DNA from 2 places in the Faecalimonas canis genome. Region 1 is predicted to be linked to the other one. Evidence: a T-box and tRNA genes for the amino acid it is inferred to sense, from the RefSeq annotation. Region 1 holds a T-box; the other holds one or more tRNA genes.
The links. A T-box is a leader RNA that pairs with one kind of tRNA and senses whether it is charged. The one in region 1 lies ahead of pheS (phenylalanine--tRNA ligase subunit alpha), so its partner is inferred to be a tRNA-Phe.

Region 1 (16,338 bases):
AATGGAAAGTCGGTTCGATGCTTAAAGAGGCGGTTTCAATTAATGAAGATAATATACGAATGGATTTTGTTGTTATGGATACGAATGCCAGTGCAGATGCGTTATTTAACGGTATGACGCTTCCGCTGTCAAACGGAGATGTGGAAGAACGTAAAGGAAGAGTTCATGAATTATATTCTATAGAAAATAAAGAATTATATATTGCCAAAATCCGTATTAGTGATACGGTAATATACACTTCCGTTCGTGCAGAATATAAAAATGAAATTGTGAAATTGTTGGACAAACTGGGGGATTGGAAAGAATAAATAAAAATATTTTGGAGGAGATAAAAGATGAATAAAAAGAAAAGAAACGAGATTATTTCAATTATTGTAGTGCTGTTAGTTTGTGTTGTATTATATGTTTTTTTTATGAATAAAAACATCTACACATTAAATATTCCGAAAGTGGACGATTTAAGTAGTATATCATTAAAAAGCGGAAGTGTGACGAAGGAAATTACAGATGCAAAGACTATGAAAGATATGGTTTCGCTACTAAATGGAAATGGAAGAATGACTAAAGAAGAAAGTGTAAATGATGCCCCTGTCGATGTAGAACAACCGATAAAAGTGGAATTAATTTTCAAGGAGAAAGATTCTTCTATTATTTATGTGTATGAAAAGAAAGATTGCTATTATTTGGAGCAGGCATACAATGGTGTTTATGAAATCAGCGAGGACGAGTACAATAGTTTAGAGAAATATCTACAATAAATTGTGACTAAACAAATTAATATTGATTCAGGTGAAAATTCAAAGTTGAAGATGTAGTCAACATGGGGGATAATTAAAAATAAACATCTTGACATTACGTTTTTGTGTGATAGAATAATGAATGGATTTATATAATAAAAAGGTAATGAATGTGTTAGTAGAGAACCGTTTTCTAGCAGAGAGGGGAAATCATTGGCTGAAAGTTTCCTTAAGTTCAGACGGCAATTGAATTTCCCACAGGAACCGCAGTTTTGAAGAAAGCATTTGTGTAGAAACTGACGTATTTGCACGTTACGCAAACCGAGAGCCTGTCTGCGACAGGAATTAGGGTGGTACCGCGATTAACCTCGTCCCTTTTGGGACGGGGATTTTTTTATGATATAGGAAAAATACATTCTATGAAATCAAAGTGTTTTATGAAAGGAGATAAAATAATGAAAGAAAAGTTACAGAGCATTCAGGAAGAAGCCGTTCAGCAGATTCAGGCCTCTGAAGTGCCGGAAAAATTAAATGAGGTAAGGGTAAAATTTTTAGGGAAAAAAGGTGAACTGACAGCCATTTTAAAAGGAATGAAAGATGTTGCACCGGAAGATAGAGCAAAAGTAGGGCAGTTAGTAAATGAAACAAGAGCAACAATCGAATCTCTTTTAGAAGAAAGAAAAACAAAAATGGAAAAAGAGATTTTGGAAAGAAAGTTAAAGGAAGAAGTTATTGATGTTACACTTCCTGCAAAGAAAAATACAGTTGGACACCGTCACCCGAATACGATTGCATTAGAAGAAGTGGAAAGAATTTTCGTTGGTATGGGATACGAAGTTGTGGAAGGACCGGAAGTAGAATATGATGAATATAACTTTGAAAAATTAAACATTCCGGCTGATCATCCTGCAAAAGACGAACAGGATACTTTCTATATTAATAAGGATATTGTACTTCGTACACAGACTTCTCCGGTACAGGCTCGTGTTATGGAACAGGGAAAATTGCCAATCCGTATGATTGCACCGGGAAGAGTTTTCCGTTCAGATGAAGTTGATGCGACACATTCACCTTCATTCCACCAGATTGAAGGACTTGTAATTGACAAAAATATTTCTTTCGCTGACTTAAAAGGAACTTTAGAAGTATTTGCAAAAGAATTATTCGGACCGGAAACAAAAACAAAATTCAGACCTCATCACTTCCCTTTTACAGAGCCAAGTGCGGAAGTAGATGTTACTTGTTTTAAATGTGGCGGAAAAGGCTGCCGTTTCTGTAAAGGTTCAGGCTGGATTGAAATTTTAGGATGTGGTATGGTACATCCGCATGTTTTGGAAATGTGTGGAATTGATCCGGAAGAATACAACGGATTTGCGTTCGGTGTAGGATTAGAGCGTATTGCTTTACTGAAATATGAAATAGATGATATGAGATTATTATATGAAAATGATATTCGCTTTTTGAAACAATTCTAATGGCGAAAGTTGTAATTCTAAAAAAAGTATAAAAAGGGACAGGGCAAAACTCAATTAGGGACGTAGTAAAACTTAAAAAGGGTACGTCCCAAATTAAAGAAAGGAAGAAAAAGAAGATGAATACATCATTATCATGGATTAAAGCATATGTGCCGGAACTTGATGTGACAGCACAGGAATATACAGATGCGATGACACTTTCAGGAACAAAAGTAGAAGGGTATGAAGTGTTAGACGCTGATTTAGAAAAGATTGTAATCGGGCAGATTGAAAAAATTGAAAAACACCCTGACGCAGATAAGTTAGTTGTTTGTCGGGTAAATGTCGGAGAGGAAACAGTTCAGATTGTAACAGGAGCAAAAAATGTCTTTGAGGGAGCAAAAATTCCGGTTGTTTTGGACGGTGGACGCGTTGCCGGCGGACATGATGGAAAGAAAACTCCGGGAGGAATTAAAATTAAGAAAGGGAAACTTCGTGGTGTGGAAAGTTTCGGTATGATGTGTTCTATCGAAGAACTTGGTTCTACAACAGAGATGTATCCGGAAGCGGCAGAGGACGGAATTTACATTTTTGAAGATGACGCTGTTGTAGGAAGCAGCGCAATTGAGGCGCTTGGAAGAAATGACGTTGTATTTGAATACGAAGTGACTTCAAACCGTGTAGACTGTTTCAGCGTAATCGGAATTGCAAGAGAAGTAGCGGCAACATTTAGAAAAGAATTCTGTCCTCCGGTCGTAAAAGAAACAGGGAATGATGAAGACGTAAATGATTATGTGAAAGTGTTAGTGGAAAATACAGACTTATGTCCTCGTTACTGTGCAAGAATGGTGAAAAATGTAAAAATCGAACCGTCACCAAAATGGTTACAGAGAAGACTTGCGTCAGTTGGTATTCGTCCAATCAATAACCTTGTTGATATTACAAACTATGTTATGGAAGAATTTGGACAGCCTATGCACGCATATGATATGTCAACAATCGCTGGAAATGAAATTGTAGTAAAAACAGCGCAGAGCGGAGAAAAATTCGTTACTCTGGATGGGCAGGAAAGAGAAATGGACGAGTCTGTATTAATGATTTGTGACAGAGAGAAGGCAATCGGTATCGCCGGAATTATGGGTGGAGAAAATTCTATGATTACAGAAAATGCAGATACTGTTTTACTTGAAGCAGCTTGCTTTGACGGAACAAATATCCGTAAATCAAGTAAAAAAGTCGGACTTCGTACAGATGCTTCAGGAAAATTTGAAAAAGGACTTGATCCGAATAATGCAAAAGCAGCAATTGATAGAGCGTGTCAGTTGATTGAAGAATTGGGAGCGGGCGAAGTTGTAGGAGGAACGGTTGACGTTTATGGTAAGGTGAAAGAACCTGTTCGTGTACCATTTGATGCCGAGAAGATTAATGTAATGTTGGGAACTGATATTTCAGAAGAAGAAATGCTAGGTTATTTTGAAAAAATCGGCTTGGAATATGATGAGGAAGCAAGAGAGGTGATTGCACCGACATTTAGACACGATTTATTCAGACTTGCAGACCTTGCGGAAGAAGTGGCTAGATTTTACGGATACGATAACATTCCTACAACACTTCCAAGAGGGGAAGCGACAACAGGAAAATTATCATTTAAACTTCGCATTGAAGAAGTGGCAAGAAATATCGCAGAATTTTGTGGTTTCAGTCAGGGAATGACATATTCATTTGAAAGCCCAAAAGTATTTGATAAATTATTAATTCCTGCTGAGTCGAAATTAAGAGAAGCAGTGGAAATTATGAACCCATTGGGAGAAGATTACAGCATTATGCGAACAACTTCTTTAAATGGAATGCTTACATCATTGGCAACGAATTATAATAGAAGAAACAAAGATGTGCGTCTATATGAATTAGGAAATATCTATCTTCCAAAACAACTTCCGGTAACAGAATTGCCTGAAGAACGTATGCAGTTCACACTCGGTATGTACGGAGATGGTGATTTCTTTACAATGAAAGGTGTTGTAGAAGAATTTTTTGACAAAATCGGTTTACATGAGAGAGAAACATATGATCCGAATGCAGAGAAAACATTCTTACATCCGGGACGTCAGGCAAATATTATTTATGGTGGAAAAGTAGTCGGATATCTTGGAGAAGTTCATCCGCAGGTTGCAGATACTTACGGCATCGGAACAAGAGCGTATATTGCAGTGTTAGATATGCCTGAAATTGTGGATTTGGCTACATTTGACAGAAAATATGAAGGCATTGCAAAATATCCGGCTGTAACTCGTGACATTAGCATGGTTGTACCTAAAGAAATTTTGGTAGGACAGATAGAAGAAGTGATTGAAAAGAAAGGCGGAGAATATTTAGAAAGTTATCAACTTTTTGACATCTATGAAGGCTCACAGATTAAGGCGGGATTTAAGTCGGTTGCCTACTCTATTGTATTCCGTGCGAAAGATAAAACATTGGAAGAAACGGACGTTACAACAGCAATGACAAGAATTTTAAAAGCCTTAGAGGAAATGGGAATAGAATTAAGACAGTAGACTTAGAACGCTTGCACAAAAAAAGTGCAAGCGTTTTGTGCATTATATCTAAAGTGTAAAGATGTTATTGAAAGGAAATGGAAAATATAGTATAATTTAAACAAAATCATATGGATTGTAACTATTGAATTAGGCAAGACCAAGAACAGTATATTTGACTCACTTTTTCAGATTGGACAAGATGTTTCAAAATGTTTTTGGTCTTTTTTTTGAAGAAAAGAATTTACCGAAAAGATAGTCGATTCAGGAAAGGAAAATTTATGAAAAAGATTTTAAAACGTATCTTAACAGGCGTGCTTGCTGTTGCTATGGTACTCACTATGATGCCGATTTCAACACCGACAGTACAGGCAGCGGAAGATAAGACAACTTATGAAATTTATCCAAATCCACATGAGATGTCTTATCAGGACGGCGAATTTGTTATTCGTCAAGAGGTAAATGTCGTTTTTGAAGAAACGATTGATTCTGTTACACAGAAAAGAATGAATGAAGTTTTGGCTTCAAAAAACAAGAAAGTAACTACTTCACAGAAAAAAGTGGAGGGAAAAACAAACATTTTAGTAGGTACATATAATTCAAAAGGATATGTAGATACTTATGTAAAAGAGCACTACAATGTTGCTGCAAGTTTGTTTGAAAAATTTGGAGCAAACTTTGTTGCTTCTAACAATGGAGAAATCGTTGTATTAGGACGTGATACAGATGCAGCGTTCTATGGTATCACATCTTTAAAACATATCTTTAATCAGATGAACGGTTCAACAATCCGCAACTTTACGATTAAAGATTATGCAGACACCAATATCCGTGGATTTATCGAAGGATACTACGGAATTCCATGGTCTAATGAAGACAGAATGTCTTTGATGAAATTCGGTGGAGATTTTAAGATGACTTCTTATATCTTTGCTCCAAAGGATGACCCATATCATAAAGAAAAATGGCGTGAAGAATATCCTGCTAAAGAACTTGCAGAAATTACAGAAATGGTAAAAGTGGGAAATGAAGCTAAATGCCGTTTTGTGTGGACAGCACATCCGTTTATGGGTGGATTCAATGCCAATAATGCAGATGCTGAAATTCAGGCATTGTTAAAGAAATTTGAACAGTTATACAAAGCAGGAGTGCGTCAGTTCGGTGTACTTGGCGATGACGTAGGACAGTTAAATAAAGACATTGTTGTTAAAATGATGAAAGAAGTATCTAAATGGGCAAAAGAAAAAGGTGACGTATATGACACTGTATTCTGTCCGGCAGGTTACAACCATTCATGGCAAGGAGATTACTCTGAGTTAAATAAATATGATAAAGAATTTCCTGAGGATATTAAAATCTTCTGGACAGGTGAAGCGGTATGTCAGCCGGTTGAACAGAAAACATTAAACCATTTTAGAACACACAACCTTAACGGACAAGCAAAAAGAAGAAGTCCTTTATTCTGGTTAAACTGGCCGGTAAATGACATTAATGGTCAACGTTTGATGATGGGAAAAGGTAGTCTTTTGCATACAGATATTACACTGGAAGACTTGGCGGGTGTTGTAACAAACCCTATGCAAGAGGCGGAAGCATCTAAAGTTGCTATTTTTGCAGTGGCAGATTATGCTTGGAATGTAAAAGCGTTTGATGATGATAAGAGTTGGGAAGATTCTTTCAAATATGTAGATGCACAGGCTTCAGAAGCATTACATACATTATCAAAACATATGTCTAATCCACAACCGAATGGTCACGGACTTGTATTAGCTGAATCAGAAGAATTACAGCCATTGATTAATAAAATCAATACGCAGTTAACAGCAGGAAAATTAGTTGACGCAGATGCAAAACAGATGATTGCAGAAATGCAGACAATCATCGATGCTTGCAAAGAATTCCATGCGCAGAGTAAAAACGCAAACTTAAAGAAAGAATTGAAACCGTTTACAGGTTCTTTGGCAGATTTGGCAAAAGCTATTCAGGAATATGTCAAAGCAGAGATGGCAGTAGAAGCAAAAGATATGTTCACTGCATTTAACCACTATAATACAGGTTACAGTGCATTATTAAGCAGTAAGAAACATGAGAGAAAAATGCTTAATGGTTCTGCTATGGTTAGCCCTGGATCAACACACTTAATTCCATTGGCTGATAAATTACAGAAAAAATTATCAGGTCCTGTGAATGACTATGCAACAGGTGGAGTAGGTTCACAGCAAGTGGAAATGACAGCTACATCTAATATTAGTGGTTGGCATCAAGGACCAATTGGAAATATTATCGATGGTAATGACAAAACACATGCATGGGCAAATACAGAAGAAAAAGTTGGACAATATTTCCAAGTAGCATTTAACAAACCAGTAACTGTATATGGTATTCATATCATCAATGGTGCAAACCAAGATAATAAGCATCAGGATACATTCGGTACAGCACAGTTGAAATACAAAGTTCAAGGATCTGAAGAATGGAAATTGGTAAGCCAGGATACTTATAGAGATTATGCAGAATTTGTTGATGTAAGCCAGATTGAATTGGAAAATGTTGTTGCAGTTCGCTATGAATGTACAGAAAAAGGCAGTGGAAACAAATGGCCTGCAATGCGTGAATTCAAAGTATCTACAATACCTGAAAATGCAGAAAACTTTACAAAAACAGTTATTCGTACAAGTAATGCAGAAGGCTGGTCAGTTTCTTCAGGAAAAGAAACAAATGTAGTAGACGGCGATTTAAACACAAATGTACACTATAATGTAAGACAGCAAGGAGATCCAGTAAATACAACTATTGTCGGTGATTATGTTGGGGTAGAATTATCTAAACCAATTGTATTAGGAAAAATCAATATTACACAAGGCAGAGATGATAATGATGGAGATTATTTTACAGATGCAGATTTAGAGTATTCAATGGATAAAAATAAATGGACAACAATTAAAAACTTTAAAAATGCAAGAAAGATTTCTGTAGACGTTTCAGATCAGAATATTACTGCAAAATATGTACGTTTAGTGAACAAAAAACAACAACCGACATGGATTGCAATGCGTGAATTTGATGTAGATGCAAAAATCTTCCATAACGGAAAAGTATTTACAAACGTGGATAAATACAAAAAACATACAGCAGATTATCTTGCTGATACAGCAGAGGTAACACCGATTGATAATGTGACATTAGCAAAAAATGAATACATTGGATTGAAATTGGATAGAATTCATGAATTGGCAGAGATTACAAGTAAATTATCAGATGAAAATTTAACTGTTCAACTATCTAAAAACAATGTAGAATGGAAAGATATTAACGTAAAAGAAAGCAAAGCAACAAAAGTGACTGATGATGCACGTTATGTTCGTATTATTAATAAAACAGAAAATGCTATTACATTTAATGTGGAAAAATTCGCTGTAAAAACAGTAGAAATTTATCCGAAATCAGTAAAAGAAACAAACTACAGCGAAATTGAAAATCCATTAAATGTATTTGACGGAGATATTACAACAGCAACACATTATAAGAATAGTCAGACGCAAGGAAAATTCTTTACTTATGATTTAGGACAGGAAATCGACTTAAAAACATTTAAAGTTGTATGTCGTGACAGTGAACATGACTTCCCACGTCATGCAAAATTCTCTGTATCTACAGATGGAAAAACATGGGAAGAAATCATGACTTTAGGAAATCAGGATAAGGACAACGAAGGAGAATCAGCAGGTTCAGACCATATCAATACTGTTTTACCTACACATGAAATTTCTTACAATGTGAAGAAAGAAACAAACATCAATAAAAAAGCAAGATACTTGAAATTTGAAATTACAAGAAATAAATCTGGTAGTGATAAATGGGTGCGTTTCAATGAGCTTGAAATCAATGACGGCGAATTTATGCCATCAGAAAACAACCCAACATACAAATCAGATGCTGAAGAAACAAGAGATGGTTTATTCAGAAATATGTCAGACGGTGACATTGCAACAATGTTCGTGCCAAGCAAAGACAACGGATATGTACAGTACTCACTTTCTGATAACACAGATGTAAATACAATTAAAGTTTTACAGAATGCATCGGCAATTTCTAATGCGACTGTAAAAGCACGTGTATGGGAAAATGGAAAAGACAAATGGGTAACAGTTGGTAAGTTAAGCCAGTCTTATAATGAATTTGTTCTTCCAAATAATACTGTTTTACTTGATGTAAAAGTAGAGTGGAATAAAACAACACCAAACATTACTGAATTATTAACTTATAAGTCAGAATATAAAGCAGCAGATAAGAATGCATTAAAAGTATTAATTGACAGCAAACAGGATACGACAAGATGGACAACATCTACTGCAAAAGTATATGCTGATGCTTATAAAGCGGGACAGGAAGTAATGACTAGCGAAAATGCTTCACAGGATTCTGTAAATAATGCAGTAACAGCAATCAACAAAGCGATTGAAGGAAAACAGTTAAAAGGTGATATTTCTGTACTGGAAACAATCGTTAAAGATGCTTATAAAGATGCCGATACATACACAGCAAAAACATGGGCTGTATATGAAAAAGCAATCAATGCTTGTAAAGTAGCAATCGAAAACAAAGATGATACATCTGAAAAAGATGTAGAAACATTGAAAAAAGCAGTGGAAGATGCAAAAGCAGGATTAGTATACAATCCAACAAATCAAGAAATGGCTTCGATCGCAGTTGAAGAAGCAAATGCCTTTATCGCATCTATCACAAATCCGGAAAAGGTATATACACAGAACTCATGGAAAGCATATGTTGATGCTAAAAAAGAGGTAGAAAGTTTATTAGAAGAAAACAAAACAACACCACAGCATCCGGATAAATTTGAAGCAGCATTAAATAAATTAACTGCAGCAAAAGAAAACTTAGTTGCTTTAGGTGAATTACCTGCATTAATTGCAGAATTTGATGCAATTAAAGATTCGTCTATTTATACAGAAGAATCATTTGGTGCGTATAGAACAGCAGTAGACAATGCACGTCAGTTGCTTCTGAACGGAACAAAAGAAACTATCGCGGAAGCAATCAAAAATATTGAAACTGCGAAAGCAAACTTAAAATTAAATGGAAATGTAAACGCATCAAAAGTGGAGGCGTTATTAAAAGAATTGAAAGATTTAACAGCAGGAGATTACACAGAAAAATCATTTAACGAGTTACAGAAAGTAGTAACTGAAATTGGAAACAAAGATTTATCTGCTTTAAGTCAGGAAGAATTACAGAATTGCTTCAATCAGTTAAACGATGCAAAACAGAACTTAGTATCTGTAAAAGCATTAAAAGAAGCAATCGCTTCAGCAACAACATATCCGGCAGATAAATATACTGCAAATAGTTATAAAGTATTAACAGATGCAGTCGCAAGTGGAAAAGCATTATTTGCAACTGGTACAAAAGAAGAAGTAAGTAAAGCAACAGATGCTATCTACAAAGCAATGAAAGGTTTGGTTGTAAGAGCAAATGCTGATGAAGTGAAAGAGTATGTTGAGTCTATCGTAGAAAAAGACTTAAGCAAATACACAGAAGAAAGTGCCAAAGTATACAAAGACGCTTTAGCAGTATTAAAAGATATGTTAAATGATTTAGACAATGTTTCGGCAAAAGCATTCGCACAGGCGAAAGCAAACTTTGAAAAGGCAGAAGCAGGTCTTGTAGTAAAAACTACAACAAAACCAAACAATAAACCAAGTCAGAACAACAAACCGGTAAAAACAGGTGATACAGCAAACAGCGTATTCCCAATGTTAGTTATGATTGCAAGTTTAGCAGTTGTAGGCGGCGTTCTCGTATTTAGAAGAAAAAGAACTAAATAATACAAAGTAAATGTAGAGAAAAGAGGTTTCTAAATAGAAATCTCTTTTCTTTTGATGAAATTTCTCGGAGAAAATGTTATAATTACACCATATTGTGAAAAGGGAGAGAGTTTCGTTGAGCAGAAATACGATGAGAAAGTTATTGGAGCAGCCGGCAATGTACAAATATATGCCTGATGTGTTTGGAAAACGAATACTTGAGATTGGATGCGGTTACGGAAGAAATTGCAGATATTTTGCTGAAAATGGTGCAGTTAAAGTGCTGGGAACAGATATTTCCGGAAAAATGCTTCAGACTGCGAAAAGAAAATCTTTAGGGCAGCCTATAGAATATCGCTTGTTAGAGCCGGAAAATACAGTAGAAACGGAAGAGAAATTTGATATGATATACAGTTCTTTTGTTTTTCATTCTGTAAAGCATTTTGATAAATTCATTGCAGAATTAAAGGATTTGTTACATAAAGGCGGCATTTTGCTTTTTTCTCAGAAGCACCCGATTACAACGGCAACTATAGACAGAAAGTCCGGCTGGAATTATAATGAATGGGGAAAAGAAATTTCTTATACATTTTCAAATTATCATCAATCGGGAAGACGAGGGTCCGGTTGGTTTATTGATGATGAGATTATTTATCACAGAACAATGGGGGAAATCATAACGACACTTGGACAGAACGGTTTTTGTATAGAAATTGCAGACGAAACAAAGCCAAGTCCTTTTTTATTAAAACAATATCCGAAGTTGGAGAGAGAGATGTTAAAACCGGCCTTTTTGATTATACGGGCGAGAAAGATATAGAGGAAGGATACGAAGAATGAAACGAGAAGATTTTTATTTTGAATTACCGGAAGAACTGATTGCACAGGATCCGCTTGAAGACCGTTCCGGTTCAAGACTTTTAGTTTTGGATAAAGAAACAGGGAAGACAGAACACCATATTTTTAAGGAAATTATCAATTATTTGGAAGAAGGAGATTGTCTTGTTATCAATGACACAAAAGTACTTCCGGCAAGATTAATTGGTTCTAAAGTAGGAACTGATGCGAAAATAGAAGTTCTTTTGTTGAAGAGAAGAGAAAATGATATTTGGGAAACTTTAGTAAAACCGGGGAAGAAAGCAAAAATAGGAACAAAAATTCGTTTTGGAGAAGGGCTATTGGAAGGAGAAGTTGTTGATATTGTTGATGAGGGAAACCGATTAATTCAATTTCGCTATGAAGGAATTTTTGAGGAAGTTTTGGATCAGTTGGGACAGATGCCTCTTCCACCATATATTACACATCAGTTAGAGGATAAGAATCGCTATCAGACTGTGTATGCAAGACATACCGGTTCGGCGGCAGCGCCAACGGCAGGACTTCATTTTACGGAAGAATTATTAGAAGAAATTGCAAAGAAAAATGTAAAAATTGCCAGAGTAACGCTTCATGTAGGACTTGGAACTTTTCGCCCTGTAAAAGTAGATAATATTTTGGAACATCATATGCATTCGGAATTTTATCAGATTGACGAGGAAGCGGCACAGAAAATTAATGAAACAAAGGAGCAGGGTCACCGTGTAATCTGTGTTGGAACGACAAGTTGCAGAACGGTTGAGTCGGCGGCGGATGAAAATGGAAGATTGCAGGCGACAAGCGGTTGGACGGATATTTTTATTTATCCGGGATATAAATTTAAAATTTTAGATTGTCTTATTACGAATTTTCATTTGCCGGAATCTACGTTGATTATGCTTGTGTCGGCTTTGGCAGGAAGAGAAAATGTGTTGGCAGCATATGAAGAGGCTGTAAAAGAGAGATACCGTTTCTTTAGTTTTGGAGATGCAATGTTTATTAAATAGAGTGGTGTGTACCACTCTATTTTTGTATCTGATAAAAAACTTGCTAAAATCTTTTGTTTGTGTAAAAATGAGTTTGTGAAGGAGTTAGTTGTGACAAACATCTGACGGATTTCAGTGAAAGGAAGTAAAATGACAAATCAGTTTGAAGAATATGAAATAGAAAAAAAGAATGATGCGGTGACAATATGCAGATGTTATGTCTGTGGTGGAGTGATTGAAATTCCTGAGAAAATTGACGGTTGTTTTGTGACGGAAATAGGTGATTATGCTTTTTCTGCTCATGGTCCGTCAGGGAAAGGCGATATTTCGGTCTGTGGGGCAAAGTTAAAAGAAATTATTTTGCCAAAAACAATCAGGAGAATTGGTAAATATGCTTTTTACGGCTGCAGTGAATTAGAAAAAATAAGTTTTTACAGCAATATTTCCGATATAGGTGCGGGAGCGTTTACCGGATGTCATCGGGTAAACAGGTTGGATGTTACTCTGGTGAAAGGCGAAAAATCCTGTCTTCGTGAGTTACTTTTGGAACTTAGGGAAAAACAGTCGGTTACGCTTAAAAGTGAACAGGGTAAGGCAAAACTTGTCTTTCCTGAATTTTTCGAGGAGGCGGTGGAAAATACGCCTGCAAGAATTTTGGAAACTCATACGCATGGGAGTGGGATGTGGTATCGGAATTGTTTTATCCAGACAGAAATACAGTTTGACTTATACGACAAACGCTTTCCGTGGGCGAGAGAGGATGAAGAATTAAATGTTGTATTGGAAATGACATTTGGCAGGTTGTTATATCCGATGGAGTTAAGTCGAGAGGCGGAAATAAAATATAAAGCATTTTTGACGGAATATTTTGAGGAAGCGTGCAGGTGGGCATTTTCAAGAGAAGATTTTGGTGAGATGAAATATCTGGTGAAAGAGATTGCTGTTGAAAAAGAAATGTTGCAGCAGATGATTCGTATTGCGGGGGAACAGAAAAAAGAAGAGATTTTCAGTTATTTGATGAATGAAGAACACAAACGGTATCCGAAAAAGAAAGAAAAAGAGGATAAATTTGTATTATAAAGGCAGGTGAGGACAATGGCGAGAGAGTGGAACGTGTTGCAGAAAGAACAACAAAAAGATTTGGAAAAAATAGAAATCTGTATGGAGATATGGGAACAGGCAAAACAGGAACTATATGTTTCCATGCGTTTTTTTCATGTTGCCCTCAGCAGATTGGAGTTTGAACCACAGTATTCTTCGGGCGAGATTGGGACAAACGGTGAAACGGTATATTTTTTGCCGGACACTCTTATCAGTCTGTTTCGGGAAAATCGCATAAAAATAAATCGAATGTATCTGCATATGATCTTGCATTGTTTGTTTTTACACTTCGCATTGCCTGCGACTGTGGATGGGCGTTATTGGAATCTTGCTTGCGATATTGTCGTGGAGAAAATGATAGATTTTCTTGATGCGAGAAGTGTGAAACGCTATGTTTCTCCGTATAGAAAAAATCTTTATCAGACAATCGAGTCAGAAAAAGGAGTTTTGACACCGAAAAATGTATATGAATTTTTGCGAAAGACAAATGTTTCGGAAGAAGATTTAAGGAGAATGGAAAATGAATTTTATATGGATAACCATTCTATGTGGTCTGAACATTTGACACCGAAAAGTACTCAGGAAAGAAACAGACGCTGGAAAGAAGACAGTGAGAAAATGCAGACGGAGATAGAAACTTTTGGGAAAGAGCAGTCAGATGAAATAAAAGAGATACTTGAGCAGATACAGATTGAAAATAGGGAAAAATACGATTATAGAAAGTTTTTAAGAAAGTTTTCGGTTTTGAAAGAAGAAACACAGGTAGACATGGATTCTTTTGATTATGTATTTTATCATTATGGTATGGAATTATATGGAAATATGCCGTTGATTGAACCGCAGGAAACAAAAGAAGTTTATAAAGTAGAAGATTTTGTCATTGCAATAGATACGTCCATGTCATGTAAAGGGGAACTGGTAAAACAATTTTTGCGGGAAACGTACAGTGTTCTTAGCGAATCGGAAAGTTTCTTTCGTAAAGTGCGTATACACATTATTCAATGTGACGATAAAATTCAGTCGGATGTTGTTATTTCAAATGAGGAGGAACTTCGTTCATATATGGACTCCTTTGAAGTAAAAGGACAAGGAGGAACAGATTTCAGACCAGTGTTCGTCTATGTGAATGAATTGATTAAGCGAAAGGCGTTCCACCATTTGAGAGGATTGATTTATTTTACAGACGGTTACGGTACGTTTCCGGTGAAAAGACCTCTTTATGAAACGGCGTTTGTTTTTATGAAAGAAGATTACAGAGATGTGGATGTGCCGATTTGGGCAATGAAATTAATTATAGAACCGGAAGAATTTAGTGGAAAGGTGGAAGCAGAATGGACATAAAGAGAGCAAAACAGGAAATTAAAGATACGATTTCAGCGTATTTGTTGAAAAATGAGTATGGAGAATATGCAATTCCTTCTTTGCGGCAAAGACCAATATTTCTTATTGGGGCTCCGGGGATTGGGAAGACGCAGATTATGGAGCAGATTGCGAAGGAGTGCGGAATAGGAATTGTTTCTTATACGATTACACATCACACAAGACAGAGTGCAATCGGATTACCGTTTATTTCAAAACACATTTACGGTGAAAAGGAATATTCGGTTACAGAATATACAATGAGTGAGATTGTGGCATCAGTGTATGATAAAATAGAAAAAACAGGGTTAAAAGAAGGAATTTTATTTGTAGATGAAATTAACTGTGTTTCAGAAACGTTAGCACCTGCTATGCTACAGTTTTTACAATATAAATGTTTTGGAAATCATAAGATACCGGAAGGTTGGATTATTGTCACGGCAGGAAATCCGCCTGAGTACAATAAATCCGTGCGGGAATTTGATGTGGTTACAATGGATAGAGTAAAGAAAATTGAAGTACAGCCGGAATTTTCCGTTTGGAAAGAATATGCATATAAATCTAATATTCATGGTGCAATTATATCGTATCTGACAGCCAAACCGTCTTATTTCTATCAAATGGAGATGACGGTAGATGGAATGTTCTTTTCCACACCGCGAGGTTGGGAAGACTTATCGAATATGCTTTATGTATATGAAAAGCAGGAAAAAGAAGCGGATTGGGAAGTTGTTGTCCAGTATATTCAGTATCCTAAAATCGCAAAAGATTTTGCAAATTATTTGGAACTATATCATAGATACCGCTCAGATTATCGGATGGATGAAGTGTTAGAAGGAAAAATTAATGAACGGATAAAGAAGAAATTGAACCACGCTTCTTTTGATGAACGTTTAAGTATTGTAAGTATTTTGTTGGCAAAATTAACAGAGCAATTCCGACAGGCTTATCGCAAAGAAAAGGAAACGGAAGTTCTTTTTAAATGTTTGAAGAGATATAAAAACAATCTGGAGTTTGGAAAAGATGCAATTTCTTGTTTAGAGGAAATAAAGGAGCAGGAAATAGAAACGTTGGAATATAAGAAGAAAGCGGAACTTCTAAAAAGAGAAGAAAAATATATATTTTCCCGCACAATTCAGACGTTGGAGTCTTACACTATGGTGCTAAAAAGAGAAAATCTGTATGAAAAGGAAGAGGGATTTGAAAAGATACGTTCGCTTTTCGCAAAAGAGAAAGAAAGTTATACAAATTTGGAAGATGTAACAGAAAAAATATTAGAAAATGCCTTTGATTTTATGGAGATTATGTTTGGGAACAGTCAGGAAATGGTATCCTTTGTGACAGAACTAAATGCAAACTTTTATAGTATGTGGTTTTTACAGGAATATTCTTGTGAGAGGTATTATCAGTATAATAAAAATGTTTTGTTTGAAGAAAGAGAACAGAATTTATTGAAGAGAATTGAGAATTTATAAAAACAGAGAGGA
Region 2 (16,338 bases), on a different contig from region 1:
CGCTTGTCAAAAATACACCTCAAGTCAAAACTCAAGGTGTATTTCTTCTATACAAATGCTTTTACTTTTTTGTAAATGCTTTCCGCATCTAAACCATATTTTTTAATTAATTCCAACGCCGGACCCGATTCTCCGTATACATCATTAATCCCGATTTTCATTACTTTTGCAGGCGCTTTCTCTGCAACAACATCACAAACCGCACTTCCAAGACCACCGATAATAGAATGCTCTTCTACTGTAACGATTTTGCCTGTTTCGTTTGCTGCTTTCGCAACAATTTCTTCATCCAATGGTTTGATTGTATGAATATTGATAACTCTCACAGAAATTCCGTCTTTTTCTAACATTTCTGCCGCCTCAAGAGATTCCGATACAGGAAGCCCCGTAGCGATAATTGTCACATCTTTACCTTCTTTTAAAGTAATACCTTTTCCTAATTCAAATTTGTATTCTGTATTGTCGTTGATAACAGGAACTGCCAACCTTCCAAAGCGGAGATATACCGGTCCTTCATGTTCATAAGCCGCTTTTACTGCCGCTCTTGCCTCCACATCATCCGAAGGGTTGATAACAACCATTCCCGGAATTGTTCTCATTAAAGCAATATCTTCATTACACTGGTGTGTCGCTCCGTCTTCCCCTACGGAAATTCCGGCATGAGTTGCACCAATTTTTACATTTAATTTCGGATACCCTACAGAGTTACGAATCTGTTCAAAAGCACGTCCTGCTGCAAACATGGCAAATGAACTCGCAAACGGAACCATTCCTGTTGCCGCAAGTCCTGCTGCCACACCAACCATATTACATTCTGCGATACCACAGTCAATATGACGTTCAGGGAAAACATTTTTAAACATTGCTGTTTTTGTTGCTGCCGCTAAATCTGCGTCAAGCACTACGATATCCTCATGTTGTTTCCCTAATTCCACTAAAGCATTGCCATAACTTTCTCTCGTTGCGATTTTCTTTACATCTGACATAATGCTTCACCTACTTTCTCTAAATCTGCCATAGCAACTGCATATTGTTCTTCATTTGGAGCAGCACCATGCCATGAAGCCTGATTTTCCATAAAGGAAACGTCTTTTCCTTTGATTGTTTTTGCAATAATGGCTGTCGGCTGACCTTTTGTTGCTCTCGCTTCTTTGAACGCAGCGTCAAGAGCATCAAAATCATGTCCATCCACATTGATTACATGGAAATTAAATGCTTCAAACTTTTTATCAATCGGATATGGAGAGTTGACTTCATCAATCGAACCATCAATCTGAAGGTTATTGTTATCCACGATAACAACTAAATTATCTAAGTTGTGATGTGCCGCAAGCATTGCCGCTTCCCAAACTTGACCTTCCTGAATTTCTCCGTCACCCAACAGTGTATATACTCTATAATCTTTCTTTCTCAGTTTCCCCGAAATCGCCATACCTACTGCTGCCGAAATACCCTGTCCTAGAGAACCGCTTGACATATCTACTCCCGGAATATGCTTCATATCTGGGTGTCCCTGTAAATATGAACCAACTTTTCTCAATGTAGTTAAATCTTCTACCGGAAAAAATCCTCTATTTGCCAACGCCGCATAGTATCCCGGTGCCGTATGCCCTTTTGATAGCACAAAACGATCCCTGTCATCTTTCTTCGGATCGGCAGGATCAATATTCATCTCTTCAAAAAATAAATATGTGTAAATGTCCGCCGCAGATAACGATCCGCCCGGATGTCCCGACTTAGCATTAAATACCGCCGTCACCGCACCTTTACGAACTTCATTAGCAACTTTCATCAATTCTAATTTGTTCATTAGACTTGCCTCCTGTTTTCTTTCTTTTCTACCCTATTCTATCCTACTTTGCTGTAAGACGCAACTCCTATTCTCCAACGTTATAATTCTGTTCTTCCTTCTAACGCTCTAAGCAATGTCACCTCGTCAATATATTCCAGATCCCCACCAACAGGAACTCCGCTTGCAATTCGGCTTACCTTAATACCTGTAGGTTTAATCAATTTACTTATATACATCGCTGTCGTTTCCCCTTCAAGACTGGAATTTGTCGCAATAATCACTTCGTCCACATCACCTTGTAAACGTTCCATAAGTTCTTTTAATTTAATATCCCCTGGTCCGATTCCAAGCATTGGAGAAATCGCACCGTGAAGTACATGATAAACTCCGCGATATTTTCCGGTTTTTTCATAGGCAACCAAATCTCTCGTTGTTTCCACAACCATAATCGTCTTCTCATCACGACTGCTGTCACTACAAATAGGACATACTTCCCTGTCCGTCAGCGTATAACATTTTGAACAGTAGCGAACATTGTTTCTCGCCTCTACCATGGCATTCGCCATTTGTTCTACCTGTTCTTTCGGCATATGAATAATATGAAATGCCAAACGTTGCGCAGATTTCGCTCCTATTCCGGGAAGTCTTGAAAGTTCCTCTATCAATTTGCTTATCTGACTGCTATAATAATCCATTTCTATTTCCCCTAAATTAGAATGGCATTCCTCCGCCTAATCCGCCTGTAAGTTTTGCCATTGCGGATGAAGATTCCTCATCAACTTTACGAAGTGCTTCATTTGTCGCTGCCATAATTAAATCTTCCAACATTTCTATATCATCCGGATCAACTACTTCTTCCTGTAATTTCACTTTCGTAACCGTTCTTGTTCCTGATACAGTCACCTCTACAGCACCACCACCCGCAGTTGCCGTAAATTCTTTTGATTCCATTTCCTTTGCCTGCTCTTCCATCTGACGCTGCATTTTCTGAGCCTGTTTCATTAAATTCGCCATATTCCCAGGCATTCCTCCCGGAAATCCTCCACGTTTTGCCATATTAAAATCCTCCTTAATCTTCTATTGTAATGTCCATATGCACTACTTGTTCTATATCCACAAAACTTTCCTCAAATCTACGTCCTTCTTCCACTTGACGCACTTCTATCGTAATCGCTTTGCCGATTCTGTTTTCAATCAATTCCGTTAATTCCTGTTTGTGCTGTTCCTGTCTGACAAAATCTGCCGACAATTCATCCGGCAGAATAACAAGTAATTTATCCTCGCCTCCAAGGCTTAATCTTGCATTTTTCAAATATCCTTTTAAAAGCCCCGAAGTTTCATTGACAATTGAACGAAAATTTTTCACAACTTCTTTTACATCTTCCGGAATCGCTTTTTCCAACACCGGTTTCACCATCGGTTCTCTTTTCGTTTCAACTACTTCTCTGACAACCTGTATCTCTCCCGCCTGTTCCACTTTCTCCTCCACGGCACGAATACGGTCAAGCAGTGTATCCTGATTTGTTTCCATAGCAGGTTTGCACAATTTAATCAACGTTACTTCCAATAAAATACGTTTCTGCACTGCATACTTTATTTGATTAGATAAATCCGAAAAAATTCGAATATAGCGAAGAAGCACATCAACTTCTATCATTTCCGCCTCTTCTTGCAACTGCTGCAAGTTCTCTGTAGAAACGTCCAAAACCTCTTCCATATTATCAGAAGTTTTCGCCAAAAGCAGATTTCTCAAATACCATGTAAAGTCATTTACCATTTGTGTCAGTTCGCGTCCCTGCATAACAAGTTCTTCCACACTCTTTAGTACGGCAGAAACATCCCTTCTTAATATCTGACGGAGAAGCCTGCTAAACACATCTGTATCCACTGCCCCCAGCACTTCCAGCACATGATCATAAGTCAACTTCTGTCCCAGATAAAAAGCGATACACTGATCCAAAAGACTGAGTGCATCTCGCATAGAACCATCCGCCATTTTCGCCACATAGCGAATTGCCTTTTCCTCCACATCCACTTTTTCTTCTAACATCAGTTCCCTCAGCCTGTCAGCAATCGTATCAATACTAATTCTTTTAAAATCATATCGCTGACATCTCGACAAAATGGTTATCGGAATTTTATGTGCCTCTGTAGTCGCCAAAATAAAAATAACATATTCCGGCGGTTCTTCCAAGGTCTTTAACAGTGCATTAAACGCTCCTATAGAAAGCATATGCACCTCGTCAATAATATAAACTTTATATTTCCCCTCGGTTGGTCTGTACGCCACTTCTTCACGAATTTCTCGAATATTGTCTACACCATTATTGGACGCCGCATCTATCTCAATCACATTCATGGACGCTCCCGAAGTAATGGCACGACACATTTCACACTCACCACAAGGACTTCCGTCTACCGTATGCTGACAATTCACTGCCTTTGCAAAAATTTTGGCTATTGTCGTCTTACCCGTTCCTCTTGTCCCACAAAAAAGATAGGCGTGACCAATACGATCTGCTTTTATCTGATTTTTCAAAGTCGTCACAATATGATCCTGTCCTTTAACATCATCAAACTCGCTCGGACGAAATTTACGATATAATGCTGTATATGACATATATCCTCTCTCCTTCTATGCTGACGCAAAAATTGTCTGCTTGACACTTCATTATAGCACGAATACAGGAACACAAACAAGATTTTTAATTTCCATTTTGTCCGTGTCATTCTGCAAAAAATGTTCTATAATAGAATAGAATGAAAAAGAAGGAGGATTTAATATGGAGAGAAATGATACCTGCTGGTGTGGCAGTGGTAAAAAATATAAAAAATGCCATATGTTTATTGATGAGAAAATTGCTTTACTGGAAGAACAGGGGCATATCGTGCCGACCCGCGATATATTGAAAACTCCCGAGCAGATTGAAGGAATTAAAAAAAGCGCTGAATTAAATACTGCCGTATTGGACCATGTTGCAAAACATATTCACGCAGGAATGAGTACTGCTGAAATTGATAAACTCGTATATGACTATACAACCGAACACGGCGGAATCCCTGCCCCTCTCGGCTACGAGGGTTTCCCAAAAAGTGTCTGCACATCATTAAATAATGAAATCTGTCACGGAATCCCTGATGAAAATATTATCCTTGAAGAAGGAGATATTATTAATGTAGACGTATCTACAATTTTAAATGGTTATTTTTCTGACGCTTCCAGAATGTTTACTATTGGAAAAATTTCTGAAAGAGCAGAAAAAATCGTTCAAGTTACAGAAGAATGTGTAGAAAGAGGTCTGGCAATGGCAAAACCTTGGGGACATTTAGGCGACATTGCAGATGCAATCAACTCTCACGCACAGGCTAACGGCTATTCCGTTGTAGAGGATATTGGAGGACACGGAATTGGTCTTGAATTTCACGAAGAGCCTTTTGTCAGTTACGTTACACCAAAAGGAAGTGAAATGGTACTCGTTCCGGGCATGATTTTCACTATTGAACCGATGATTAATGAAGGAAGTCCTGATTTCTTTGTCGACGAGGATAATGGTTGGACCGTTTACACGGAAGATGACGGTCTGTCCGCTCAGATTGAATATATGGTATTAATTACTGAAAACGGCGCCGAGGTGCTGACGAAATAAAATTGTGGGGCGTATCGTTTGATACGCCCCACAGTCTATAATAAGAATATTTATAGTAGTTTTCCGGTCTTTATTGTCAACGCTATCTGCAAAATCCACCCAACAAACAATGCAAGAAATGAAATAAACGTTGAAATTTTCCTGTTTTCTTTCCACCCACGAAACTCGTCAAGTATTATCTTTAGCAAGAGAATTAGAAGAAGAATATTAATCGCTATCCAATTACGGACTATACCAATTCCAATAACAATATAGATTATAACATCAATGATATAAGGTAAATATTTTTTTACATTTTTCATAACAATCCACCTCGCTTCTGTATGAAACTTTTGCTTTAATAAGGGACAACTTTCACGCCACTAAGTCCCCAATCATACAGATCTATTCCTTGGATTTTGTGTTCAAAATGTGTCCACTTAAATGTCATTGTCACTTGAAAACCATTATTCCCTATAAATGCGTTTGCAATTCCAATAGCTCCTGCAACTATGGCAACCGTACCAGCACCTCTAGCTATAGTTTTTCCCACTGCTTTCACTGCTGCTTGACCGGCTAATTCCCCTAGTTTTGTCAACGCATTTCCTTTTAATATATCTCCAACTTTACCAATACCAGCCAATTGAGCATTTGTGATTTTAACTTTAACTGTTTTTGTTTCGCCTACTTTATGACCTCCCGTTCCCCCTTGATGAGAAGGGATAGAACGAGTACTGAATTGTTCAAGATAATACGTACTTTCTTCAACAAAAAGAGTAATAATATTTCCGTTTTCATCAACCACATCTAAGTAGTACTCTTTTGACTCATCTGGCGTTTTTTACACCGAACCATCCACTGCTAATGCAAACGGACAAAAGGAAAAACATAAGGCAAAAACCAATAAAAAAGTAACAAGTTTTTTCAAATTCTTTTTCCTAGTAATATCTCCTTTCATTTTACCGTTTTATAAAGTTAGACTTATTTTATATGGTCACCCCAGTAATTGCAAGAAAATATTTTTTATAAATTGTATTCTTTTAAAACAATCCGTATTTTGTTTATATTCTATGAACAAATGCTTATCTTTTCCTTAAGAAGTGTTTCAATTTATCTGATAATAGACAAAATTTAAGGGCATACCAAAATTGATACGCCCATTTTCACTAAAAATATTTCTCAAACTTTTTATATGTTTCTTTTGGAGTCCGATACAGTTCGTCATCTATTTTAATTTTATCCGGATTATAAAAATACAGTGTCTTTAACATGATTTCTTTTTCCACCTCAAACTGTATCTCCATATGATAAATCGAACCCTTAATGCTATCATTGTCCACTTTCTTATATGATATATTTTTCAACTCCTCCAGCAATGTTTCGGAGTCATCCTCACCTAAAACAATATATTCTTGCCCGCGTGTTATTATTTCCTCATCAGCCATTGAGATTTGAACAAGATTATCTTTGTTCACATCTTCTAATGGGCTTACCTCTTTTTTACAGGAAATAGTAGAAAAGGATAATGCCGTTACAAATAACAGAATACTCATTTTCTTAACCATACCGTCAACTCCTTACTCTACAAAACATATCGCTTAGTTGATTATAGTATAGCATATTCTCTATTTTTACACAGCAAAAAAGCGGGTGATGGGAATCGAACCCACGTATCTAGCTTGGAAGGCTAGTGTTCTACCATTGAACTACACCCGCATAATAAATCTTATTCAACTATGCCCAGAGCCGGAATCGAACCAGCGACACGAGGATTTTCAGTCCTCTGCTCTACCGACTGAGCTATCTGGGCTTATGCCATTTGATAACTTATCTCTGACACGTTTAATATCATATCAGATATATAAAATATTGTCAAGAACTTTTTTCATAATTATTCAACTTTTTCATTACTCCACCATAAAGCAAAAGGACATGGTTCACACGCCATGCCCTTATCACTTTACGCCATTAATTCATCTGCCATTTTTTCCATAACTTCCACTGTGTCGTCATTCATCACGGATTTGATTGTCACTACCGTATCGCAGATTGTCATTTCTTTCAACCCTTCAAACACTGCTTTCATCTGTTTTGCCGCTGTCGGCGCCCACGAACCATTTTCCATAAGTGCTACTTTACGTTTCTGGAAATTTTTCGCTCTTAAATGTGCTAAAAAGTCTTCCATACACGGAAATATTCCATTATCATAAGTCGCTGAAGCCACAACCAATTTGTCATATTTGAATGCATCTTCAAGCGCCTCTGACATATCACCTCTCGCCAAATCTATCACATCAATTTTTTTCACACCCTTTTCACAAAGGATTTCCGCCATTTTTTTCGCTGCCGCCGCAGTATTTCCATGAATAGAAGCGTACGCAATCAAAACGCCTTCTTCTTCCGGCTCATAACTGCTCCATGTATTATATTTATCAATATAATATCCTAAATTTTCTTTTAAAATCGGACCATGAAGAGGACAAATCATTTCAATATCCAGTGTTGCCGCTTTCTTTAAAAGCGCCTGTACCTGCATACCATATTTTCCTACAATATTAAAATAATAACGTCTGGCTTCACAAGCCCATTCTTCGTCTACATCTAACGCTCCGAATTTTCCAAATCCATCTGCTGAAAAGAGAATTTTCTCTGACTGTTCATAAGTAACCATAACTTCCGGCCAGTGTACCATTGGAGCCATAAAAAACTGTAATGTATGATTTCCAATATTTAAAGTGTCGCCTTCCTTTACAACAACTTTTCTTCCTTCTAAATCTACATTAAAAAACTGTAGAATCATATTGAATGTTTTTGCGTTTCCAACCACCTGCATATTCGGATATTTTTCAATTAATCTCTGTACATTCGCCGCATGGTCCGGTTCCATATGAGATACAACTAAATAATCTACCGTTCTTCCATTCAAAACTTCTTCCAAATTAGCAAGCCACTCTTCTGTCGCCCTTGCATCTACCGTATCCATAACCGTTACTTTTTCATCAAGAATGACATATGAGTTATAGGAAACTCCATTTGGAATCACATACTGACTTTCAAACAAATCTAACGTCTTATCATCTACACCTATATACTTAACTGTATCTGTGATCTTCATCTCTTTCATCTCTTTCTCCTCAATTATCTTCTCTTTCACTCTATACTACTTCTTACTCTCGGTACATTATACCGCAGTTCTCTACAATTTCCTAGTCTGTTTTTCTAAAAATGCACTTTTACATATACATTCAAAAAGAAAGAGAGAAACCTTTGTATCTCAAAGATTTCTCTCCCGCTTCTTTTTACTGCCGCAGACCGGAATCGAACCGGTACGGGAGTATAAGTCCCGCAGGATTTTAAGTCCTGTGCGTCTGCCTGTTCCGCCACTGCGGCATATATAAATAAGAAATTTGGAATGGATGGAGAAGGATTCGAACCTTCGAAGGCGGTGCCAACAGATTTACAGTCTGCCCCCTTTGGCCACTCGGGAATCCATCCATACATCTCAACAATAATTATTTATACCATATCCCAATAAAAAAAGCAAGAAAAACTTATAATTATTTAAAAATAGGACGCCATAAGACGCCCTATAATTTAAAATTCCATTGTTTTCATTACGAGTGCCGAATGCTTTCCCATATTAACAACAATTTCACCGTTTTTCACAATGATTTCCTCATATTCTGTTGTATAATCATCATCATAAGTGTACATCAATCTTCTCATCCGACTTTGTTCCGGAACGCCGGCACGCCATACCGGAACAACCACTTCCGCACGCTCACTTCTATTATTTATCACGACGACAAACTGCTTTTCATCACTAAATCTGGCATATGCCAAAATATGTTCATCACCGTGTAACAATAAAATCGAACCACTCTTAAATTCTTCATATTTCTTATGGATACGTATCATTTCTTTATGAAAAGAAATCAATGACTTATCCTCAAATCCCCAAGGATACGTTCGTCTGTTATCCGGATCGGTAAATCCACATACCCCTGCTTCATCACCATAATAAACAGTCGGCGCACCAATCCAAGTCATCTGCATTGTGACGGCAATTCTGAAAACAGCCTTACTCACATATTCTTCCGCCGCTTCCGGACCAAGCCGCGCCGCTCGCCCAACCATATGATTTGTTCTCGTCAAAAAACGGGAATGGTCATGATTGGAAAGTTCATTCATCGCAACAAGACTTGACGGTGTAAACATTTTAGACATATGATATTTCATCGTTTCAATAAAATGATCTGCATTTCCCCAAAGTTCATGTCGTTCCTCATCACTGTGCTTTTCCATACCGGTTAAAAACCATGTAATCGGTTCCATAAAAGCATCATAATTCATCACCGTATCCCACTCATCACCCAAAAGCCATTCTCCCGGATCACCATAATGCTCCGCAATAATAACAGCATTCGGGTTTGCTTCTTTAACGGCATTACGGAACTTTTTCCAAAATTCATGATTATACTCGTTACTGTAACCTAAGTCCGCGGCAACATCCAATCTCCAACCATCTACATTGTACGGAGGAGAAACCCATTTTCTTGCAATATTTAATATATATTCTTCCAATTTTGGAGAATCTTCATAATTTAATTTAGGAAGGGTATCGTGTCCCCACCAGCCTTCGTAACGGCTATTATACGGCCAGTCGGAGTCATTATTTGCATCAAAATGAAAAAATTCCCTGTAGGGACTGTCCTTTGAAACATATGCCCCCTTTTCATATCCCTGTTGTCTCTCATAAATATGCTCTCTGTCCAGCCATTTATTAAAAGAACCGCAGTGATTAAATACGCCATCTAAAATCACTTTCATTCCTCGCCGATGAATCTCTTCAACTAACTGAGCAAAAAAGCGATTGCTCGCCTCTAAATTCTCCTTGTCTGTCGTTCTTACCTGATACTTTGTCGCATGAACATTATTTTTAGCACGCTCTCCAATTAAATCTCCGCCGTCTTTTACAATTACCGCATAGTGCGGATCAATATAATCGTAATCCTGTATATCATATTTATGATTAGAAGGAGAAACAAATATCGGATTAAAATAAATAGCCTCAATACCCAAATCCTGAAGATAGTCTAATTTATCCATAACCCCTTTTAAATCTCCGCCGTAAAAATCACGCACATCCATTTCTCTCGGATAACGGTTCCAATCCGTCACCTTTTGGGACGGTTCTCCTATATACAAATATTCTCTTGTTTCCACATCATTTGTTTTATCACCGTTACAAAACCGATCAACAAAAATCTGATACATTACCGCTCCCTTCGCCCAGTCAGGTGTAGAAAATCCCGGTACAACGGCAAAGGAATAAGAATGAATCAGGTCTTTACAAACTCCGTATGTATTATAGTAGCAATAATCATCTTTACTCTTTATCTCAAAATAATAATAAAAAATCTCACTGCCCAATTGTTTTTCAACCGTATAATAATCAAAGTTCCCTTTTGTTCCTGTCTTTGTCATCGGCAATCTTTCTTTTCCGGATACAAGCCATACCTTTTCCACATCATCTTTAGCTGTGCGAAAACGTATAGTAATCCGGCCATTTACCGACGGGTCGGGAGGCCAAACATAACTCCCCGTCCCATCACTAAATAACGCCTGTCTATTCATAGAAGCACTCCTTCTCTAACTCTCAGAAACCGTTTCTTCAAACAACGCCTCAAATTCCTCTCTTGTAATTTTTTCTTTTTCAAGCAGAGCCTCGGCACACGCATGAAGTACAGACTGATATTCCTCAATAATTGATTTCGCTTTCGCATAACATTCATCAATAATACGTTTCACTTCTCTGTCAATCTGACCTGCAACTTCCTCACCGTATCCTCTTGACGTATGTGCAAAATCACGCCCCACAAACACTTCATCACTATCATTATCATAATTAATCAGGCCAAGCGCCTCTGACATACCAAATTTTGTTACCATCGATTTCGCCATGGCTGTCGCCTGCTTAATATCCTGAGATGCCCCCGTTGTAATATCATCAAAAATAATTTCTTCCGCAATTCGTCCACCGAGTGATACCGTAATATCCTGCAGCATCTGTCCTTTTGTATTAAACATTTCATCTTTTTCAGGAAGAGGCATTGTATAACCTGCAGCCCCCGTTCCTGTTGGAATAATAGACACACTGTAAACAGGTCCTACATCCGGAAGAACATGGAATAAAATCGCATGTCCTGCCTCGTGATATGCTGTAATCTTCTTTTCTTTCTCGGAAATAATACGGCTCTTCTTCTCCGCCCCGATACCGACTTTTACAAACGCTTTGCGAATATCATCCTGTTTTACATAAACCCTGTCTTCTTTCGCCGCATTGATTGCCGCTTCATTTAACAGATTTTCCAAATCCGCTCCGGTAAAGCCCGCTGTTGTCTGCGCAATCTGTAATAAATCCACATCATCACCCAGCGGTTTCCCTTTTGCGTGTACACGGAGAATTTCCTCTCTTCCTTTTACATCAGGTCTTCCAACCATAACTTTTCTGTCAAATCGTCCCGGTCTTAAAATCGCCGGATCAAGAATATCTACACGGTTTGTGGCAGACATTACAATAATGCCTTCATTCACACCAAAACCGTCCATCTCAACAAGAAGTTGGTTCAGAGTCTGCTCTCTCTCATCATGACCGCCACCCATTCCTGTTCCACGCTTTCTCGCAACCGCATCAATCTCATCTATAAAAATGATACATGGTGCATTCTTTTTCGCTTCTTCAAACAGATCTCTCACTCGGGAAGCGCCGACACCGACAAACATTTCCACAAAGTCTGAACCGGAAATGGTGAAAAACGGAACACCCGCTTCCCCTGCAACTGCTTTTGCAAGAAGTGTCTTACCCGTTCCCGGAGGGCCTACGAGAAGTACTCCTTTCGGAATCCTTGCTCCGACTTGAATATATTTCTTCGGCTCTTTTAAAAAGTCCACAATTTCTTCCAAGTCTTCTTTTTCTTCCTGAAGTCCCGCTACCTGCGAAAACGTAATCTTTCTATCTTTGTCCGTACTCATTTTTGCACGGCTCTTTCCGAAATTCATCGCTTTCGCACCTGCACCTCCGCTTGCCTGACGATTCATCATCATAAACAGGAATAAAATAAGTCCTACGGATACAAGCGTTGAAAATCCTGTCGTTACAAACCAACTGTCCTTCGGAACATCATTTACATAATAGTCTACTTTTTCTTTTTCCAAGAACTTTTCAACTTCTTTTACATCCGATACATTAAACGTTTCTTTCCTGTCATCTTTTAAAACCGCTTCCACTTGCCCGGTTGGAATTGCTTTATTTTGCTTAATTGTAACGGTTTTCACATCATCTTCCCGAACAGCAGACTTAAATTCACTGTAGGTATAGGCTGTTTCGCCCTGCGGAGTATCGTTCAATAACCACCACATTCCTAAAAACATCACAATTAAGAAGATGAAGGGAAAACCACTTACACCTCTGCTTTTACCATTATTCAATTTCCTAATACCCCTTTCTACTCGACACCTTCCACTACGCCGATGTATGGTAGATTTCTATATTTCTGTGCATAATCAAGTCCATATCCAACTACAAATTCATCCGGAATTTCAAATCCCACATAGTCTACTTTTACATCTCTTACACGACGATCCGGTTTGTCAAGCAATGTACATAATCCCATACTCTTTGGTCCTCTCTTCTTGAGAATCTCCAACAAGTATGACAATGTTCTTCCTGAATCAATAATATCTTCCACAACAATAACATCTTTTCCTTCCAATGTTTCGTCCAAATCTTTTGCGATTTTCACTACTCCGCTTGAAGATGTTCCGTCACCATAACTGCTTACGCTCATAAAGTCCATAGATACAGGAACTGTAATTCTCTTAGCCAGTTCGCACATGAAAAATACTCCGCCTTTTAATACACAGATTAAATGTACCTCTTTTCCGGCATAATCTTCACTGATTTTCTTTCCTAACGCTTCAATTCTCTCATTTACTTCTTCTTCTGAAATTAACACTTTAATCTTTTCTGCCATTATCTTCTTCTCCTTTGTCTATTGTGATTTTCAATATATGTTTTGTATTCTTACCTATTTGATACGCACATCCTTTTCTATATCCGAAAATCCATAAAATATGATTTCCATCCGCCAGAAGAAGAATGTTATCCCTCTCCTCTTTCGGAATCTTCTCATTGATAAAATAGGATTTTAATTTCTGCCTTGTTCCCTTTTCATTAATAGTAATATAGTCACCCGCAGCCCTCGTCCGTATCGTTATAGTACTGTTCATTATATCATAATCAAAGCACTTCGTGTAGGGGTTTTCTATCTCAACTCTTTCTATTTCCCCCACATCCTTTATTTCATAAAAAATGTGCCATCCCCCTATCCGTCTGTTGTTACTCTTCCATAAATCCAACTTTACTTTTTCCTGTTGTATTTTCTGCTCCTTTTCCTTTACATGCATCAGACATACCCCCTCATAACATCGGTATGCACATATGCCATAAGGAAGCGAAATTTCTCTTCCCACCTGATTGTCCATTAATTTACGGACTTCCTCTATATGCACGGCATGGATATCTTTTTCCCTTTCCGCCATAGAAACAATCGCTTTTTTTATAATTAACCCACAAAAAACAGAAGAAACTTTTTCATATTCTTCTTTCAAAATAATTCTCTTCTTTTCCTCTGTCGAAACAACACGGTTATATAATTTTTCTGTTTCCTCTTCCATATAATCCTGAAGTTCCCATATTCTCTCCATTGTTTCTGAAAAATGTGCCACTGTCTTTGCATTTACACCCTGTTCCAAAATCCGTATCACATGATTACGCACACGGTTTCTTGTGTAATCATCAGAAAGATTCGTTTCATCTGTGCAATAAGAAATACATTTGCTTCTCAAGTATTCCTCAATCTCTTTTCTCTCAAGACAGAGAAGCGGACGAATTCTGTTATCTTTTACCGGACGCATTCCTCCAAGTCCTGCCAAGCCGCTACCCCTTGCAAGATTCATCAGAAGCGTTTCCGCATTATCATTTTTATGATGCGCCAATGCGATTTTTGTCCCATGATACTTTTGCAAAGTTTTTTCAAAAGCCTCACGCCTTACATTTCTTCCCGCCTCCTCTAATGATTCTTTCCTTTTCTTTGCAATTAATTCCACATTTTCCCGATAAACTTCGCAGATGAGATGATATTTTTCGCAAAGTTCCCTCACATATTTCTCATCATTTTCTGCATTTTCGCCGCGTAAAAGGTGATTTACATGGACAACAATTATCTCAAATTCTATATTCTTTTGTAATTCCAGCAAAATAAAAAGAAGGCATACCGAGTCCGCACCCCCTGATACGCCTACAATAACTTTATCCTCTTTATGAAGCATTTCCCACTTTGATACAAATTTCGCAACTTTTTCTATCATTACATTCAGTCCTTTTATCCTTTGATATACATTTCCACTATATAGAATTCCCTTTTAAAATGCAACCTTTTCATTTCCATTATAAACTCCAAAATCCCACAACCAACACAGTCATATCGTCCAACGGTTCTTCCCCCGTCCATTCCAACACCTGCTCTAAAATATGATGTGCCATTTCTTTCGGATTATTTTTATTTGTTCCGCTTATAATTGTTTCCATGAGCAAATCCTGTTCTCCCACCGGAAATGCATCCAGTACACCATCCGTAACCATAATAACAAAATCACCGTTTTCCAAACGTTTCTTTGTTGTTTCAATTTCCAAATATTGTACAACTCCTATCGGAAGGCTTGTGGAACTAATTCTTTCTACTTTGTTGCCACGTTTTATATAAGTTGTCGATGCACCCACTTTTACAAATTCACATTTTCCGTTATACAAATCAAAGACACTCATATCTATCGTAGAAAACCTTATTTCTTCTCTACCCATAACAAGCGCTGTATTCATCATTTGGATAGCAGTTTCTTTCGGGAAACCTGCAATCAACAATTCTTCCAACATTTCCACAACCATTGCACTTTCCTGAAATGCTTTTTCCCCGGAACCCATACCGTCTGACAAAACGACACCATGTTTTCCACCGGGCAGTTCCATCATGGAAAAGTTATCCCCAGAAATCTTGTCACATCCTTTTCCAATTTTCGCAACTCCTTGTAAAGTATGATACTTAGGACCTTCCATGGCAACAATCGTACAATATTCCTGCCCCACTAAAAACCTCTCTCCCTCCGGCAAAACCATTTTCCTGCCCACTATTTTTGATAAATTCCACACAAGTTCTTTTGTCGTTACACACTGACCTTTCTTTGAACGGACAGTTAAGTGTATTTCATATTTTCCCTCAGGAGTAATCAAAAAAACACTGCTCAACAGACGCACATCTATTTTTTTCAACTGGGTCTGTATTCTTTTTTCCAAAGCCTCGTCCGAAAAAATGCTGGCATTTAATTCGCGTGTTGCGTGCTGAATCATATGTGCAAAAGAATCCAGTTGAATGGCACATCCCTGTCTGCTCTGTGCCAGTTTATTATTCCAAGCCAACGTCTTTTTCACCCCCTGAAATGTATCGAGAGTTTCCCTCAAAAATCTCGGCGCCTGTATACATCGTTTCTGTAACTTTCTTTTTATTTCCGTGTTTAATTCAACACCATATTCTTCCACCGCAGAAAGAATTTCATATACCATCTGATATGTAGAAATAGAATTTTCTCCCATACACCACTCTCTGTTTTCGCAATCCTTACAGACATTTTCATCCACCTCAGCGAAAATCTCCTCCATTTCTGCCTGTGTCAGCGACTCTCGCTTTTCTTCCAAATGTAAAAATGTATTCGATAAATGCCTAAGTGAACTTGCAAATTTATCTATCTGTGTTACATACGGATTATCCACATTTACTTTACTCATTTTCTCTCTCCTTTTTT

Region 2: it has a tRNA-Phe gene. The T-box ahead of pheS (phenylalanine--tRNA ligase subunit alpha) is inferred to sense a tRNA for this amino acid. The anticodon was not compared.

Annotation. Positions count from the first base shown of each region.
Region 1 covers NZ_BAAHSI010000016.1:2,403-18,740, forward strand. The annotation lists partial or broken gene ACYPXO_RS04555 (DUF3592 domain-containing protein) at 1-308, shown strand, start outside; gene ACYPXO_RS04560 (DUF5301 domain-containing protein) at 336-758, shown strand; T-box leader at 895-1,116, shown strand; gene pheS (phenylalanine--tRNA ligase subunit alpha) at 1,193-2,212, shown strand; gene pheT (phenylalanine--tRNA ligase subunit beta) at 2,329-4,746, shown strand; gene ACYPXO_RS04575 (beta-N-acetylglucosaminidase domain-containing protein) at 5,007-10,571, shown strand; gene ACYPXO_RS04580 (class I SAM-dependent methyltransferase) at 10,687-11,370, shown strand; gene queA (tRNA preQ1(34) S-adenosylmethionine ribosyltransferase-isomerase QueA) at 11,387-12,412, shown strand; gene ACYPXO_RS04590 (leucine-rich repeat domain-containing protein) at 12,542-13,471, shown strand; gene ACYPXO_RS04595 (vWA domain-containing protein) at 13,487-14,833, shown strand; gene ACYPXO_RS04600 (ATP-binding protein) at 14,824-16,326, shown strand.
Region 2 covers NZ_BAAHSI010000006.1:4,344-20,681, forward strand. The annotation lists gene ACYPXO_RS01815 (transketolase family protein) at 48-986, opposite strand; gene ACYPXO_RS01820 (transketolase) at 974-1,810, opposite strand; gene recR (recombination mediator RecR) at 1,891-2,487, opposite strand; gene ACYPXO_RS01830 (YbaB/EbfC family nucleoid-associated protein) at 2,504-2,848, opposite strand; gene dnaX (DNA polymerase III subunit gamma/tau) at 2,862-4,412, opposite strand; gene ACYPXO_RS01840 (methionyl aminopeptidase) at 4,576-5,439, shown strand; gene ACYPXO_RS01845 (hypothetical protein) at 5,490-5,741, opposite strand; gene ACYPXO_RS01850 (hypothetical protein) at 5,777-6,223, opposite strand; gene ACYPXO_RS01855 (hypothetical protein) at 6,585-6,983, opposite strand; tRNA gene ACYPXO_RS01860 (tRNA-Gly) at 7,064-7,134, opposite strand; tRNA gene ACYPXO_RS01865 (tRNA-Phe) at 7,156-7,228, opposite strand; gene ACYPXO_RS01870 (FprA family A-type flavoprotein) at 7,379-8,542, opposite strand; tRNA gene ACYPXO_RS01875 (tRNA-Leu) at 8,722-8,808, opposite strand; tRNA gene ACYPXO_RS01880 (tRNA-Tyr) at 8,832-8,913, opposite strand; gene ACYPXO_RS01885 (glycoside hydrolase family 13 protein) at 9,013-11,055, opposite strand; gene ftsH (ATP-dependent zinc metalloprotease FtsH) at 11,071-12,909, opposite strand; gene hpt (hypoxanthine phosphoribosyltransferase) at 12,927-13,454, opposite strand; gene tilS (tRNA lysidine(34) synthetase TilS) at 13,438-14,850, opposite strand; gene ACYPXO_RS01905 (SpoIIE family protein phosphatase) at 14,930-16,321, opposite strand.